4 regions of the Solwaraspora sp. WMMB762 genome follow, and region 3 is predicted to be linked to each of the others. Evidence: riboswitches for the same ligand, from Rfam matches in the RefSeq annotation. Region 3 holds a riboswitch; each other region holds the start of a gene.
The links. Region 3 has a riboswitch for cyclic di-AMP ahead of ACN27J_RS30195 (NlpC/P60 family protein). Riboswitches for the same ligand answer to the same signal wherever they lie in the genome.

Region 1 (3,862 bases), 4.2 Mb from region 3:
GGCGTCTCTGGGCTGCCTTCGCCCTGCTGGCGGGCTTCATGGTCGTCGAGGCGGTCACCGCGCTGGCCACCGGCTCCCTGGCACTGCTGTCCGACGCCGGGCACATGTTCACCGACGTACTCGGCATCGGCATGGCGCTCGCGGCGATCGCCGCGACCCGGCGACCGACCGGGGAGCCGCAGCGCACCTTCGGCCTCTACCGCCTCGAGGTGCTGGCCGCGCTGGCGAACGCCGTACTGCTCGCCGGGGTCGCGCTCTACGTCCTGGTTGAGGCGGCCCGCCGGTTCGCCGATCCAGAGCCGGTGACGGTCGGCCCGATGCTGGTGGTGGCGGTCGCCGGACTGCTCGCCAACATCGTCGCCTTCGCCCTGCTGCGCCAGGGGGCCAGGGAGAGCCTCAACGTACGGGGCGCCTACCTGGAGGTACTCGGCGACCTCCTCGGCTCGGTGGGGGTGCTGGTGGCCGCCACGGTGATCGCCACCACCGGCTGGTGGTACGCCGACCCGCTGGTCGCCGTCGGTGTCGGGGTGTTCATCCTGCCGCGCACCTGGCGGCTGGCCCGGGCCGCGCTGCGCATCCTGGTGCAGGCGGCGCCGGAGCATGTGGAGGTCGCCCGGGTCCGCAGCCGGCTGGCCACCGTGCCGGGCGTCTGCGACGTGCACGACCTCCACGTCTGGACGCTCACCCCAGGCATGGAGGTGGCCTCGGCACACCTGGCCGTGACCCCGTCAGCCGATGTCGGCACGGTGCTGCGGGACGCCCGGACAGCCCTGCACGACGAGTTCGGTATCGAGCACGCGACGCTGCAGATCGAGCCGCTGGCCCCCGCCGACTCCTGTGGACCGGCCGACTGGTGATTAGCAGATGCTTAAGTTTCGTGACCTTACCGCGACGTTGACAGCTACGATATACGTATATTTCTGTTTTTTCCAGACATAACATGGCTATCGATACCGGGACGGCAACCCGGGGAACCGGTAGTGTCGGCCCCGGTCTCCGCTCGGGCGGCGCCCCTCCGGCGCCTGCGGAGGCCGTCGCCTAATCGCCGTACGGCGAGCCGGGGAACCACGTACCTGGGGTGCATCCGCGTCACGCGGTAGGGATCTTCCGTCCCGAACCCGTCAGCTAACCCGGTCGGCGGCTGACGGAAGGAATGCACAGTGTCACGCACAGTCCACAGAAAAACCCGATCCGCGTTGTTGGCGGCGTTGACCGCTGCCCTGATGGCCGTCACCGGCACCCCGATCGGCTCGCCGGCCGGAGCCGCCCTGCCCGCGAACCGGCCCGACCGGGTCGACGACGAGGGAGGCACCGACAGCCTGCGCAAGGAGCTCGATGCGGCCTCGAAGGGCTGGATCGACGCCAAGGCGGCGCTCGACCACTCGAAGGGCCGGCAGAAGAAGCTGTCCGAGCAGCTCGACACGGTCGGTGCTGAGCTGGAGCAACGAAACAGGAACGTCGGGCACATCGTCGACCGCGCGTACCGCAACGGCAGGCTCGGCCCGGTCTCCGCGTTGCTCAACAGCACCTCACCGGAAGGGTTCATCGACCGGGCGGCGGCGCTGAGTGCGGTGACCGCCAACGAGGAGAAGCAGCTCCGCGAGCTGTACCGCACCCGCGACCAGGTGACCAGGTCCAAGGCTGCGATCGAGCATGAGATCCGGGAGCAGCAGAAGCAGGTCACCATCATGGACCAACGCCGGAACCAGGCGGAGCGGGCCTTGGCCGTCGCGGTCGCCGCCGAGAAGGAGGCGGAGGAACGGGCGAGGCAGCAGGCGGCGGAGGAGGCCGAGCGGGCCGCCGCCAGCGGATCCTCCGGCTCAGGATCCTCCGGCTCCGGGTCGTCGGGATCCGGGTCGTCCAGCGCGTCGGCGACCCCGGCCCCGCGCAACGCCAACGGCTCCTGGCCGGCCGAGTCGTGCAACGTCGACGACCCCACCACCTCCGGCTGCATCACGCCCCGTACGCTGCACGCCCTGAACCAGGCGAAGGCTGCCGGCTTCACCCGTTACGTGTCCTGCTTCCGCAACGGCAGCTCCGGCGAGCACCCCAAGGGCCGGGCGTGTGATTTCGCCGCCCAGCCCAACGGCTTCGGTGGAGTGGCGACCGGCGGTGACAAGAGCTACGGCGACAACCTCGCGAACTACTACATCAACAACGCCGACCGGCTCGGTGTGCTCTACGTGATCTGGTACAAGCGGATCTGGCTGCCCAGCAGCGGCTGGAAGACGTACAGCGGTGCAGGCGGCGACCCGTCCAGCGACCACACAAACCACGTGCACCTGTCGGTGTACTGACGTCGCGCGTACGGGGGCGGACGGCCACATCGGTGGCCGTCCGCCCCCGTACGGCTATGCACCGACGCCCCTCCGGCTCGACGGTGATCCCCCCGAATCGGGGTAGCGCATTCCCGGAGGACGATTCCTATCAGCATCGATAATAGATGCGCGGGAGCCTCGGGCAGCACCGAAAGACCGATCGGCATATCAACCGACGGCCACCGGCATCCACGCGAGAGCGCTCTACCACCACGCAGTCACACCCGGCTCACGCAGGGCACATTGCAGCTCGCGAGGCCGAGAGAGCGCTCTCACAGTTAGATATATAGCAGCAGCGGTACGGCTGTCAACAGACCGCGACGACCCCGTACCGGATGCACGAAACTTCATGTCGAGATATTGACAGGAGCCCGTATGTCTGATGACCTCCTGGCAATAACTCATTAATGGGCGTGAAATTTTTCGCGATCGTGGACCGCGCCCGACCCAACCCGGAGGCACCATGAACCTGTCGATCCGTGGCGCGCGAACAGGTCGTACGCCGCGCCGGATTCTGGCAGCCACCACCGTGACGGCGCTGGCCGCCACCGGACTAATCTTCGGCGTACTGCGCACCGCCGACGCCGCCACCGTCGGCGCCGGCAGCTACACCACCACCCGCCCGGCGGGCGCGTCCGCCCCGACCGCCTGCGGCAACATCTCCGCCAACCCCCGGCAGTACGTCACGGGCAACGCCCCGGCCGGTGCGGTGCCGACCAACGACTGGTGGTCGTCGCTGCTGTTCAAGCGGTACAACTGCGCCTACTCCGACCCGCTGCACGCCCATCCGATGTCGTTCCAGCCGACCGCCGGCGGGCTCGGCGTCTCCTACACCACCGAGGCGGCGATCTCCGGCACGTCGACCGGCGTCGGCGAGTACCACTACCCGTACACCCGGGAGTTCACCCTCGGCGTCGCCGGGCTCAACGCCCCGGACGTCAAGGTCGACGGCTGGACCGACTGGACGGTCAGCCCGTACTGGTCCGACGGCGCCCGCACCCTGCGCGCCACCGTCGGCCACGGTCTGCCGTTCGTGTACGCCCAGGTCACCGGCGGCAACGCACAGCTGTCGTTCCCCGGCACCCCGACGGTCTGGCACCACGGCGGCACCCGGGTCGGGTTCTCGATGCGCGGCCACGACTACGTCGCCTACGCCCCCAGCGGCGCGACCTGGGCCGTCAACGGAACCACGATCAGCTCCACCCTCGCCGGCCGCGGCTACTTCTCCGTCGCGCTGCTGCCGACCGGCGCCGGCACCAGCGCCGCGCGGCGTACCGCCCTGATGGACAGCTACGGCCGGTACGCCCACGCGCACGTCACCGGCACCCGGGTCAGCTGGAGCTATGATCAGGCCAGCAGCACGGTCGACGCCACCTACAGCTTCACCACCACGGCCCGGGAGGGCTCCGCCACCGGCACAGTCGTCTCCCTTTACCCGCACCAGTGGAAGCACCTCGACGGCGACAGCCCGATTGCCGAGACCTACGTGTCGGCCCGCGGCCCGATGCGCAACCTGGTCGGCGCGACGTCGTTCCGGACCGCGA
Region 2 (3,862 bases), 2.0 Mb from region 3:
TCCAGGTCACGCCGCTTCGGTGAGTCGATGATGAAGCAGAACAGCCCGCTGTCGGTGATCACCGGGGAGACCGGGTGCACCCGGGGACCGCCGTCGGCCCGGACGGTGGCGAGGTAGCCGAGGCCGGGACCGTACTGCTGCATGAGGAGTCGGATCGCCGTGGCCAGGCGGGGCTCGTCGGCTGCGAACTCGGACCAGGTTGCCATGCGATGATTCTATCGAACATGTGTACGAAGAGATAGTGGGATCGCCCGGGAGCGCCGATCCGGGTAGGTTCCGGCCAGGAGACCGGCCGCGCGGTCGCACCGGCCACACGGTCGCTATCGTGTGACGATGCTTCTCTCCGACCGGGACATCGTCGCGGAGACCAAGACCGGCGGACTCTCCCTCGAGCCGTTCGAACCCTCGCTCGTCCAGCCGTCGAGCATCGATGTCCGGCTCGACCGGTATTTCCGGGTCTTCAACAACCACCTGTACACCCACATCGACCCGGCCACTCGGCAGGACGATCTGACGTCCCAGGTCGAGGTGCCCAGCGGTGACCCGTTCGTACTGCACCCCGGTGAGTTCGTCCTCGCCTCCACGCTCGAGGTCGTCTCGCTCGGCGACGGCCTGGCCGCCCGACTGGAGGGCAAGTCGAGCCTGGGTCGGCTGGGCCTGCTGACCCACTCCACCGCCGGCTTCATCGACCCCGGCTTCTCCGGTCACGTGACGTTGGAGTTGTCCAACGTGGCCAACCTGCCGATCAAGCTGTGGCCCGGGATGAGGATCGGCCAGTTGTGCATCTTCCGGCTCTCGTCGACGTCCGAGCATCCGTACGGGTCGGCGGTCTACGGATCCCGGTACCAGGGGCAGCGTGGACCCACTCCGAGCCGGTCCTGGCAGCGGTGGCGCACCTGGCCGACCAGCTGAACCGGCTGGGCTGTTGGAGAGCCGGCGCACCGGCGGCGGAGAGGCGAAAGGCGCCCTCCCAAGCCGGGGGGAGACATGGGAGGGCGCCTTTCCGGTGGCCGGTGCTGCCGCTTGACGGGGGGATCAGCGGCACGCGCCAGGCCATGGGGAGGAGTGAGGTCTAGCCGGGCCTGCCGTAACTGTGCACACTCGAACCGATCTTGCGCATCTGCACCGGTTCACCCGCCTGGGAGGCGTGCACGATCCAGCCGTTACCCACGTACATGCCGACGTGGGAGAGCCCGCTGTAGTAGAAGATGAGGTCGCCGGGGCGCAACTCGTCCCGGCTGACGTTGGCGGTCACCTGACGCTGCCGGGCGGCGTTGTGCGGCAGCGAGACGCCGGCCTGCGCCCAAGCGGCCAGGGTAAGACCCGAACAGTCGTAGCTGCCCGGTCCCGCTGAACCCCAGACGTACGGCTTGCCGATCTGCGCACAGGCGAAGGTGACCGCCTTGCCGGCCGCCCCGCCGGGGTAGGTCGCCGGGCAGGGCGCGGGACGCAGCGAGCCGAGGGTGTTGGTCGAGCCGTACGCCTCCAGGCGCAGGTCCTGCAACCGGTCAACCTCGGCGTCGATCTCCTTGGCCTTCGCCGCCAGCTGAGCCTCGGTGCTGGTCAGCTCGACGATCAACTCGTCGAGCGGGGCCTTCTTCACGGCGTACTCGTTCTTGAGGTCGACGACGGCCTGCACGTCGCGGGCCTGCCGCCGGGCGAACTGGTCCAGCAGCTCGAGCTGGTCGGCGAGGTGGGTCGGCTTGCCATTGGTCAGGATCGCGTTGAAGACCGACGGACTACCACCCTTGTACGACCGGGCGGCGAACTCGCTGACCCGATCCATCGCCAGGTCGATCTGGATCTGCAGCGGCTTGATCTTCTTCTGCAGTTCGTCCGCCTGCTTCTTCTTGGCGGCGAGGTCCTGCCGTACGGCGTTGTGCCGTTCGATCGTCGGTTCGAGCTCGGCCCAGACCTCGTCGATCTGCGACTCGATTTCGGCGACGGTGGGCTGCGCCTGCGCCGGCGCTCCGACCAGCAGCAGACCGACGCCGGTGGTGGCGGCGATCAACGCGGTGAGTACTCGGCTAGGGTCGTGCGGCGTTTTTCGCCGATGGTCACGGCTGGACCACCGGAGGTATCGCCGAGGGGCGCTCGTAGCCACCGGACTCCTTCTCCCCAGACCGCCTACCGGGTTAGCTGACGGGTTCGGGCGGAAAGGAGACGCCCTACCGCAGGTGGCCTGCGGATTCACCCCAGGAGTGCCGTGGGTCCCCGGCTCGCCGTCAGACGGCGATTAGGCGGTGTCAGGCCGAGGTCAACCCGGTTGGTTGACGTCCTCCCGACTCGACGATCCCCAAGGGTAGAGAGCGGCGTTCTCGCTACGCAAGCGAGAACATGGACTATCTCATTGAGTACGCAGACGATTGCGTATCGTGCATAGGCTGCCATCGTTCAAGCGTTCGAATTTTGCCGGGCGGACCGGCCCGTTCATACCGGTCCGCCCGTACGTTCGGCCGACCAACGCGCGCCACTCAGATTGCCTCGGCGGGCTGGCTGACCTGCCGCGATCAGCCGACCCGCTTGAACCCGGCGAGCGGCATGTTGTCGATGTTCTCCATCTGCACGGGTTGACCCGCGCGGGGAGCGTGCACCATCAGGCCATTACCGATGTAGATCCCCACGTGATGCAGATCACTAAAGAAGAATACGAGATCCCCGGGCTTGGCGTTGGCGCGGCTGACCGAACTGCCCTGATTCCACTGAGTTCCGGTGTAATGCGTGAGGCTGACACCGGCACTTGCCCAGGCGTACTGGGTCAGGCCGGAACAGTCGAAGGCGTTCGGCCCGGTGGCACCCCAGACGTACGGCTTACCGAGCTGTGCGCACGCGGTGCGGACCGCGGTTCCGGCGGCTCCGCCGACCGACACCGCCGGACACGGGCCGGAGGCACCGGATCCGCCGGTGTAGCCGGTGGACTGGTACGCGGCGTTGCGCGCCCGTTCCAGGCGCTTGATCTCGGCGTCGATGGTCTTGCGCTGCTCGGCGAGCGTCTTGTCCTGTGCCTGCTGCTTCGTGATCAACTCGTCCAGCGTCTGCCGTTCGGCGAGATAGCGGTCCCGGGTCTCCAGAACAGCGGTGATCTTTTCCTGCCGACGCTTGGAGATTCGGTCCAGCACCACGAGCTGATCCGCCAGGCTGGTCGGTGATCCGGTCCGGAGCAGGGCGTTCAGTTCACTCGACGGCCCGGTCCGGTAGTAGCGGTTGGCAACCTCGCCGATCTCGTCCGCCGCCAGGTTGGCCTGCAGGGACAGGGGGCGGATCTTCTCGTCGAGCGCGGCCGCTTTCTTCTCGTTGGCCTTGAGCTCGCTGTGCACCTTGTTGTACTGCTCGATGACCGGTTCCAGTTTCAGCCACTGGGCGTCCAACTCGGCTTCGATCTCAGCCAGCGTCGGCTCGGCGTGGGCCGGCCCAGCCGGGGAGACCAACGCGATTACGGCGAGCAACAGTGTGATCGCACTGCGCCGCAAGAGCCGTAAAGGTCGATGCTCTCCGCGTCGATATCGGGACCCACTGTGACGATGGATGTGCGAATTTGCGAGCGCACGTGCCATTGGCAGCGACTCCTTCAATGGTTCGATCGCTGGGGCCTCACGGGCGGGGGGTACGGAGGCCGACATCCGCAGCGGTCGGTGCATCACCTTATTGGAAAGCGCGGTGTTCGTTCAAGACCGCCTGCCGCCTCTGCTTCCTCCGTGGCAACCGCTCGGCGCCGCCCGCAGCACTGCTTCTCCCGTAGCAGCTGCTTCTCCCGCAACTACCGCTTCTCCTGCGGTCACCGGTATGGGCGGTTAGCGTGATGACATGGAGTCGCTCAGCCTCGCGGAGGAGCTGGTCCTGCTCAGCTATGACGATTCCGGGA
Region 3 (3,862 bases):
GGCGAGCGAGCAACCGCGTACCGAGCCGGACAAGGTGTTCACCGGCTGACACCGGGCGGGCGGTGACCGGTTGACAGCGCCCCGGCCGGGCCGGCACCGTTGTCGGGCCGACCTGACCGGGGCGTACGGCCGACGTTGTCGGCGGCCGTGGAGCCGAGCCTTGTGCGGCGTCGGATCAACCCGTGGTGTGGCCGCCGGAGCTGGTCGGCGTGCCGGACAGCCCGGCGACGAATGCCGACCAGGCGGCTGCCGAGAATTCCAGGTGCACTCCGGGGTCGGTGGAGTTGCGCACCCCGACCGCCGGGCCGATCTCGGCTACCTCGACGCAGGTCGTCGCCTCGCAGCGGCGGCTCTTACGCCACGCCGGACCGGCAGTGCTGATCACAGTCACCCAGACTCCTTAATAAGGATAAATCGGTAAATTTGCCATCAGAGCACGCAGGCAATCGGGCGGACTGTACCAGTTCTCGATCTTGCTGACGCGACTGGCCGACACCGGGGAGAGCCGGCGGAACCGCCATCCGGACAATGCGGAGGGGCCGGCCGTCCTTAGCAGACCTGACGGCGGCGGTGTAGCGTGCAACAGGGTGGCAACCAGCCAGGTAGCACTCTGCTAGGCACTCCCCCGGAGCGTTCCCATGTCTGCCCGACACCAGGGCCCGACCATCGGGCGTCGCCGGCTGCGCGCGGCGCTACGCCGGGCACGCGAGGCCGCCGCGCTGACCCAGGACTACGTCGCCGCTCAAATGGACTGGTCGCTGTCGAAGCTGATCCGGATCGAGTCGGGGTCGGTCAGCATCTCGACCAACGACGTCAAGGCCCTGCTGGACCTGTACGGCGTACGCGACCAGCAGCAGGTGCAGGAGCTCGTCGAGTTGGCCCGGGCGGCACGACGGCGCGCCTGGTGGAGCGGATACAAGGACCGGGTGCCGGCCGCCTACGCGGCCTACATCGGCCTGGAGGCGGAGGCGTCGGCGCTGCGCTACTTCCAGCCGATCAGCTTCCCCGGCCTGCTGCAGACCGAGGAGTACGCCCGCGCGGTGATCCCGGCCGACGGCCCGCACCACGTACCGGCGGCCGAGATCGAAGGGCGGGTGCAGATCCGGCTGGCCCGCCAGCACGAGGTGCTGTTCGGCGCGGATCCGCCGCAGATCGAGGTGATCATCGACGAGGCGGCGCTGCGCCGGATGACCGGCGGCCCGCGGGTGCTGCGCGAGCAGCTCCAACACGTGGCGAAGATGTCGGCGGCACCTCATGTCACGGTCCGGGTGCTGCCGTTCACCGCCGGAAGCAACACGGTGCTCGGGCCGTTCGTCATCCTGCACTTCGCCGACCAGGCCGACGCCGACGTGGTGTACGTGGAGAGCGCTCTGGTCGAGGAGGTCATCGACCGGGCCGACGAGGTCCGGCCGTACCAGCATGTCTTCGACCGACTACGGGCAGAATCCCTGTCACCGGCCGACTCGGTGGCGATGCTGCACGACCTCGCCCGCCAACTGGACGGGCGAGACGCGGGCTGATCGACGTCGACCAGCCCGCTGGCGACCGCAGCGGCGGCCGGGCCCGCTCACCGCCGGTCGGGCACCCACGGTTCGATGGTGACCGGCTCGGACAGACCGGCCAGCCGGGACATTTCCCGGGCCCGCATCAACGCCCGGCTCACCTGGCCGTACTGGCGTTCGTCGTCGGTGCTGAACAGCAGCAACAGCAGTCCCTGGTGACGGCCCCATAGTTCGTACGCCCGCGGCCGCAACCGGTCGCCGAGCCAGGCGACCGCCACCGGCACGAACGCGGCCGCCAGCATCGCGAGGTAGGCACCCGCGCTGACCTCGTCCAGCCCGCGGGTGTAGCCGACGGTCACCGCGACCGCCGTCAGGGTCACGGCGGTCACCGCGATCACCCGGCCGGTGAGCCGGTCGCGGGCGCCCCGCGCGGTCCGGAGTTCGGTGAGGTCGCGGACGGCGAACCGCCGGCCGGCCACGACGAACCATTCACCGGTCACGCAGATACCGGGCTGCCGGTAGAAGGTCCGTCCGACACTGGAGCCGGGCCGGGCGGGCACCGGGGAACCGCGTCGGGGTGGGGTCTGGCGAGTAGCACGCATAGCTGCCTCCGAAGGGCTCGTGCGGCGCTTGACCTTGCGGGTCCATTGTGCAAACAGCAAGCTACTCGATGGAAGGTAGTCATTCTGCCACCTAGCAGAATGACGTACGGCAGGCCGCGTCCTGGATGGCGAATCGGACCTTTTGCACCTATTTATCCAGATAGCTTACTGACGACAACCGCGCAGACCGACTAATGACGCATTATTCGCAATTGATCAGGCGCTGTCCAATGACGACGCGCCGCAGTCAACCGGTCACGCGAAGGCAATAGGAATGTTGCCCAGAGCAGCCAACCGTCACATTCAGTAACCATCAACGGACTCCGGCCAGTTCCATGCCACGGATCACGATCGCAGCACTTTCCGGGTCGCGACCCTTGCGGCTAAGTTGGACCGGCTGGTCCGGTCGCCAGTCGCCGGGAAGCGGTGACGCCGGTCCAGTGCCGCCGAATCGCCGTCCCGAGATTATCTGACGTTACAAACAGTGATCTCACGGTTGCGATCCGGGGACCCATCGGCAACTGGGGTGAATCCGCGGTCCACCGCGGTAGGGCGAACTTCCCGCCCGAATCCGTCAGCTAACCCGGTAGGCGGCGAGGAAGAAGGGTTCTGCGTTCTTGTCAACAGCGCGGATTCTGCTGCGCACCCTGATGCTGACCGGCGTAAGCCTCGGCCTGGTGCTACCGGCTACCGCCGCGACCGCCCAGCCGACGGTCAGCGAACTCACGCAGCAGATCGACAAGGAATCCGAAGAGCTGGCCAAGGTCGTCGAGTCGTACAACCGGCTCAGGGAGGAGGCCAAGGCCACCCGGGCGGCGGCCGAGGAGATCGACGCCAAGCTCGGCCCGCTGCAGGCCGAACTCGCGGCGGCACAGACCGAGGTCGGTCAGATCGCGGTCAACGCGTACAAGACCGGCGGGTTGAGCACCGCGACCGCTCTGCTCGACGGCACCTCCGGCAGCTTCATCCACCGGCTCGGCACCCTCGACCACCTGGCCCGGGACCGGCAGCAGCGGCTCACCGAGTTCACCAGCACCCAGCTGACCTACCTGGCCGAGCAGGAGAAGCTGCAGGCGGCCCTGAAGAAGCAGGACGCCCAGGTCAAGGAGCTCGCCGACCGCAAGAAGAGCATCGAAGCCGACATCGACGAGCTGATGGACAAGCGGGAACGGGCCTACGGTGCCGCGAGCGAGACCGGCTCGTCGTACACCGGGACCGTCCCGTCGGTGTCCGGTGCCGCCGGCTCGGTCGTCGAGTTCGCGTACGGGGCCATCGGCAAGCCGTACGTCTGGGCTGCCAGCGGCCCGAACGGTTACGACTGCTCGGGCCTGACGCTTGCCGCGTGGCGTACCGCCGGCAAGAGCCTGCCGCACAACGCGGCGATGCAGTGGGACGTGGTCGCGAAGATCAACCGTGGTTCACTGCAGCCAGGTGACCTGGTGTTCTACAACGGTCTCGCCCACGTCGGCCTGTACGTGGGCGGCGGCCAGGTGATCCACGCACCCACCTTCGGCCGCACCGTCGAGCTGGCCAGCGTGGACATGATGCCGCCGTACGGCTACGGCCGGGTCCGCTGACCCGGTCGCTCGCCCGACACTGCCGACGGCCCGGCATCCGCTAATCGCGGATGCCGGGCCGTCGGCAGTTTGTCAGTTCGTCGGCAGTTTGTCAGTTCGTCGGCGGGCTGTCAGTTCGTCGGCGGATCCGGTCGCCTGCGGTCAGTTCGTCAGGCGGCCTGCAGCCCCTCCGCCCGGGCCA
Region 4 (3,862 bases), 1.4 Mb from region 3:
GGCTCTGCGCCGAGCAGCGCAAGTACCTCGACGACTTCTGGAGCCACTCGGACGTGCGGGTGGACGGCGACCCGGAGATCCAGCAGGCGGTCCGGTTCGGGCTGTTCCACGTGCTGCAGGCCGGTGCCCGAGCCGAGCAGCGGCCGATCGCGGCGAAAGGGCTGACCGGCCCGGGGTACGACGGGCACGCCTTCTGGGACACCGAGATGTTCGTGCTGCCGGTGCTGACCTACACCCAGCCGGGGGCGGTCGCCTCGGTGCTGCGCTGGCGGCACTCGACCCTGGACCAGGCGCGGGAGCGGGCCCGGATGCTCGGGCTCAACGGGGCGGCGTTCCCGTGGCGGACCATCCGTGGCCAGGAGTGCTCGGCGTACTGGCCAGCCGGCACGGCCGCGTTCCACGTGGCGGCGGACATCGCCGACGCGGTCCGGCGGTACGTGCACGCCACCGGGGACGTCGAGTTCGAGCGGGAGATCGGCCTCGAACTGCTGGTGGAGACCGCCCGGTTGTGGCGTTCGCTGGGCCACCACGACCGGCACGGCCGGTTCCACATCGACGGGGTGACCGGGCCGGACGAGTACACCGCCGTGGTCGACGACAACATCTACACCAACCTGATGGCGCAGCGGAACCTGCTGACCGCCGCCGACTGCGCGCTGCGCTACGCCGACCGGGCCTGGGTGCTCGGCGTCGACGACGAGGAGACCGCGGCCTGGCGGGACGCGGCGCTGTCGATGCACGTCCCGTACGACGACGAGCTGGGCGTGCACCCGCAGTCGGCCGGGTTCACCCGGCACCAGGAGTGGGACTTCGCCGGCACCCCGCAGGACCACTATCCGCTGCTGCTGCACTACCCGTACTTCGATCTGTACCGCAAGCAGGTGGTCAAGCAGGCCGACCTGGCGCTGGCGATGCACTGGCGGGGTGACGCGTTCACCGAGGAGGAGAAGGCCCGCAACTTCGCCTACTACGAGCGGCGTACGGTGCGGGACTCGTCATTGTCGGCGTGCACCCAGTCGGTGATAGCCGCGGAGACCGGACATCTGGAGCTCGCCCACGACTACATGGGTGAGGCCGCGTTGATGGACCTGCACGACATCAATCGCAACACCCGCGACGGCATCCACGTGGCCGCCCTGGCCGGGGCGTGGCTCGCGCTGGTCGCCGGCTTCGGGGGGATGCGTGACCACGGCGGGGAGCTGACCTTCGCTCCCCGGCTGCCGCAGCGGATCAACCGGCTGGAGTTCGCCATGATGTGGCGGGGCCTGCGGCTGCGGGTGGCGGTCCAGCACGACGAGGTGACCTATTCGCTGCGTGACGTCGACCCGAACGCCACCGTCGACCTGACCCACCACGGCGAGCCGATCACGGTGGCTGCGGACAAGCCGGTCACCCGGGCGATCCCGCCGGCCGGTCCGGTCGGTCCGCCGCCGCAGCAGCCGACCGGCCGGTCACCGGTGCGCCGGTCGGCGCGTACCGACTGACGGCGCGTACCGACTGACGGTTCTTCGCGCGGTGCCGGACCGGCCCGGCACCGCGCGAAGCGAGGTCAGGTCACAGCAGGGACAGATGTACGTGGTTGGTGTGGTCGCTGTTCGGGTCGCCGCCGGCACCGCTGTACGAACTCCAACCGGTGGTCGGTGACCAGAACTGGCGGTACCAGATGACGTACAGGATGCCGAGCTTGTCGGCGTTGCGGACGAAGAAGGCGGTCAGGTTGTTGCCGTACAGCCGGTCGTCGCCGAAGGCGTCGCCGCCGAACCCCTGCTGCTGAGCGGAGAAGTCGCAGGCCCGCCCCTTGGGGTGCTCGAACGGTCCGCCGGGGCGGAAGCAGGAGACGAAGCGGGTGAAGCCGGCCTTCTTCGCCTCGTTCAGCGCGTGCATGGTGCGCGGCGTGATGCAGCCGCTCGTGGTGGGGTCGTCCAGACTGCACGACTGGGACGGCCAGGAACCGTCCGAGTTACGCGGAGCCTGGGCGGCGACCGGCGAGGTGGCCGAGACGAACCCGTTGGTGGCGACCGCGCCGACCAGTTGCAGGGCCTTTTCGGCCTCTTTCTTCTGGCGGGCCATCGCTTCGAGTTGCTGTTCCTCGCGGGCCACCTCGGCGTCGATTGCGGCGACCGCCCGGGCGGCCTGTGCGCGGGCCTCGTTGAGCTCCCGGATCCGCTTGTTGTCGTGCATGGCGATCATGTCCAGGCCTTCGGCGCGTTCCAGCAACGCGTCCGGGTCGGCGCTGTTGAGCAGGACCATCACCGGGGTGATCCGACCGAGACGGTACGAGTTGGAGGCGACCTGGCCGATCTGTGGGGTCAGCGCCGCTATCCGTTCCTCGACCTTTTCCAACTCGAGGTTGAGCTTCAACTGGCGTTTGCGGGACTCGTCGACCGCCGCCTTGGCTTCGACGTAGCCCCGGCCGGTCGATTCGAGCACTTCGCTGAGCAGTGGCGGGGCGCCTTCGTCGTCCGGATCCTGAGCGGCGGCCGGCGACGCTACGACGAAGCCGGCGAGCAGGGCGGCGACGGCGGCGAGGGCCGCGGCCGTCGGAATCCGCCGGCGGAGGGGTGCGGTCATCCTGTTCCTTTCCTTGGCCGCCGACCGAGTTAGCTGACGGGTTCGGGACGGAACGATCCCTACCGCTGGCGCGGATTCACCCCGGTGGAAACGTGGTTCCCCGGCTCACCCCGGAGGGTGATTGGGCGGCGGTCACCGCCGGCACCGGTGGGCGCCGCCTGGCGGAGACCGCCGGCAAGCTTACCGGATCGGTCACCGGCATCAACACCTCGACAATCCTGACTGAGCTGGAAAAATCCGTTACCGGGCAACGACTTTCGGTGATGTCCACTTTCTGCGTTCGGCGGCGTACGACAAGTCGTCAGGCGGGCCGGATTCGCTGCGCCGAGGTTAGCGGCTGACTACAGTGCGTATGAGGAAAAGCGGGAAAGTCGTAGCGTCGGACGGATCTTCGGTGAGAGATGACGATTCCCCGGTTGGGCCGCCGGACGCCGACAGCGTGGTGGTGATCGGCCTCGGCCGGTTCGGTGGTCAGGTCGCCCAGTCTCTGCTCCGCCTCGGCCACGACGTGCTGGGCATCGACGAGCATCCCAAACGGGTGCACCGCTGGTCCGAGCGGCTGCCGAGGGTGGTCGAGGCGGATTCGACCGATGACCAGGCGCTGCGCCAGTGCGGCGTCGCCGACTACCCCCGCGCGGTGGTCGGCATCGGCTCGGACGTCGAGGCCAGCATCCTCACCGTGGTGGCGCTGACCGAGCTGGGTGTCCCGGAGGTCTGGGCGAAGGCGATCACCGCCAAGCACGGCCGGATCCTCGCCTCGGTCGGCGCGCACCATGTGATCTTTCCGGAGGCGGCGATGGGTGACCGGGTGGCCCACCTGCTGGCCAGTCGGATGCTCGACTTCATCGAGTTCGACGACGGGTTCGCCATCGCCAAGGTCTGCGCCCCGCCGGACGCCGCCGGCCGGACGTTGGCCGAGTCCCGGCTACGTCAGCGGTACGGCATCACGGTGGTCGGGATCAAGGAGCGGGACCGGCAGCTGAGGTACGCGGGACCTGAGACGTTGATCCCGCCGGATGCGCTGCTGATCGTCGCCGGGGCGACCACGGCGGTTCAGCAGTTCGGCCGGTGAACATGGGCGTGACCGCCTCATCACACCTTCATTTCGTGAGCTGATCAGCCGCCGGACTTTCGCAAACTCGTGACTCAGGCTACAGTCCCTGCATGGGAGCGCTTCCATCGATGGATGTGCCCCCGCTGAAGTAATCGACGCGTGGCGCGGCGATGGCGACATCACCGTGTCAACCGCACAGCTCCCGAGGCTGGCGGCGGGCCAAGCCCGGACTCCGCC

Region 1: it holds a riboswitch for cyclic di-AMP, as region 3 does, so the genes downstream of both, ACN27J_RS10925 (coiled-coil domain-containing protein) here and ACN27J_RS30195 (NlpC/P60 family protein) in region 3, are expected to answer to the same signal.
Region 2: it holds a riboswitch for cyclic di-AMP, as region 3 does, so the genes downstream of both, ACN27J_RS20770 (NlpC/P60 family protein) here and ACN27J_RS30195 (NlpC/P60 family protein) in region 3, are expected to answer to the same signal.
Region 4: it holds a riboswitch for cyclic di-AMP, as region 3 does, so the genes downstream of both, ACN27J_RS23970 (coiled-coil domain-containing protein) here and ACN27J_RS30195 (NlpC/P60 family protein) in region 3, are expected to answer to the same signal.

What each region holds. Positions count from the first base shown of each region.
Region 1 covers NZ_JBMHMD010000001.1:2,476,869-2,480,730, forward strand. Annotated here, with positions in the region: gene ACN27J_RS10920 (cation diffusion facilitator family transporter) at 1-857, shown strand, start outside; cyclic di-AMP (ydaO/yuaA leader) riboswitch at 1,026-1,156, shown strand; gene ACN27J_RS10925 (coiled-coil domain-containing protein) at 1,224-2,297, shown strand; gene ACN27J_RS10930 (glycosyl hydrolase) at 2,782-3,862, shown strand, end outside.
Region 2 covers NZ_JBMHMD010000001.1:4,667,627-4,671,488, forward strand. Annotated here, with positions in the region: gene ACN27J_RS20760 (pyridoxamine 5'-phosphate oxidase family protein) at 1-206, opposite strand, end outside; gene dcd (dCTP deaminase) at 334-912, shown strand; gene ACN27J_RS20770 (NlpC/P60 family protein) at 1,073-2,011, opposite strand; cyclic di-AMP (ydaO/yuaA leader) riboswitch at 2,110-2,253, opposite strand; gene ACN27J_RS20775 (NlpC/P60 family protein) at 2,511-3,554, opposite strand; gene ACN27J_RS20780 (GOLPH3/VPS74 family protein) at 3,805-3,862, shown strand, end outside.
Region 3 covers NZ_JBMHMD010000001.1:6,706,415-6,710,276, reverse strand. Annotated here, with positions in the region: gene ACN27J_RS30215 (DUF3817 domain-containing protein) at 1-49, shown strand, start outside; gene ACN27J_RS30210 (DUF397 domain-containing protein) at 176-391, opposite strand; gene ACN27J_RS30205 (DUF5753 domain-containing protein) at 639-1,520, shown strand; gene ACN27J_RS30200 (DUF6232 family protein) at 1,568-2,104, opposite strand; cyclic di-AMP (ydaO/yuaA leader) riboswitch at 2,580-2,711, shown strand; gene ACN27J_RS30195 (NlpC/P60 family protein) at 2,722-3,681, shown strand; gene ACN27J_RS30190 (sigma-70 family RNA polymerase sigma factor) at 3,831-3,862, opposite strand, start outside.
Region 4 covers NZ_JBMHMD010000001.1:5,355,330-5,359,191, forward strand. Annotated here, with positions in the region: gene ACN27J_RS23965 (glycoside hydrolase family 65 protein) at 1-1,484, shown strand, start outside; gene ACN27J_RS23970 (coiled-coil domain-containing protein) at 1,555-2,571, opposite strand; cyclic di-AMP (ydaO/yuaA leader) riboswitch at 2,574-2,709, opposite strand; gene ACN27J_RS23975 (potassium channel family protein) at 2,966-3,643, shown strand.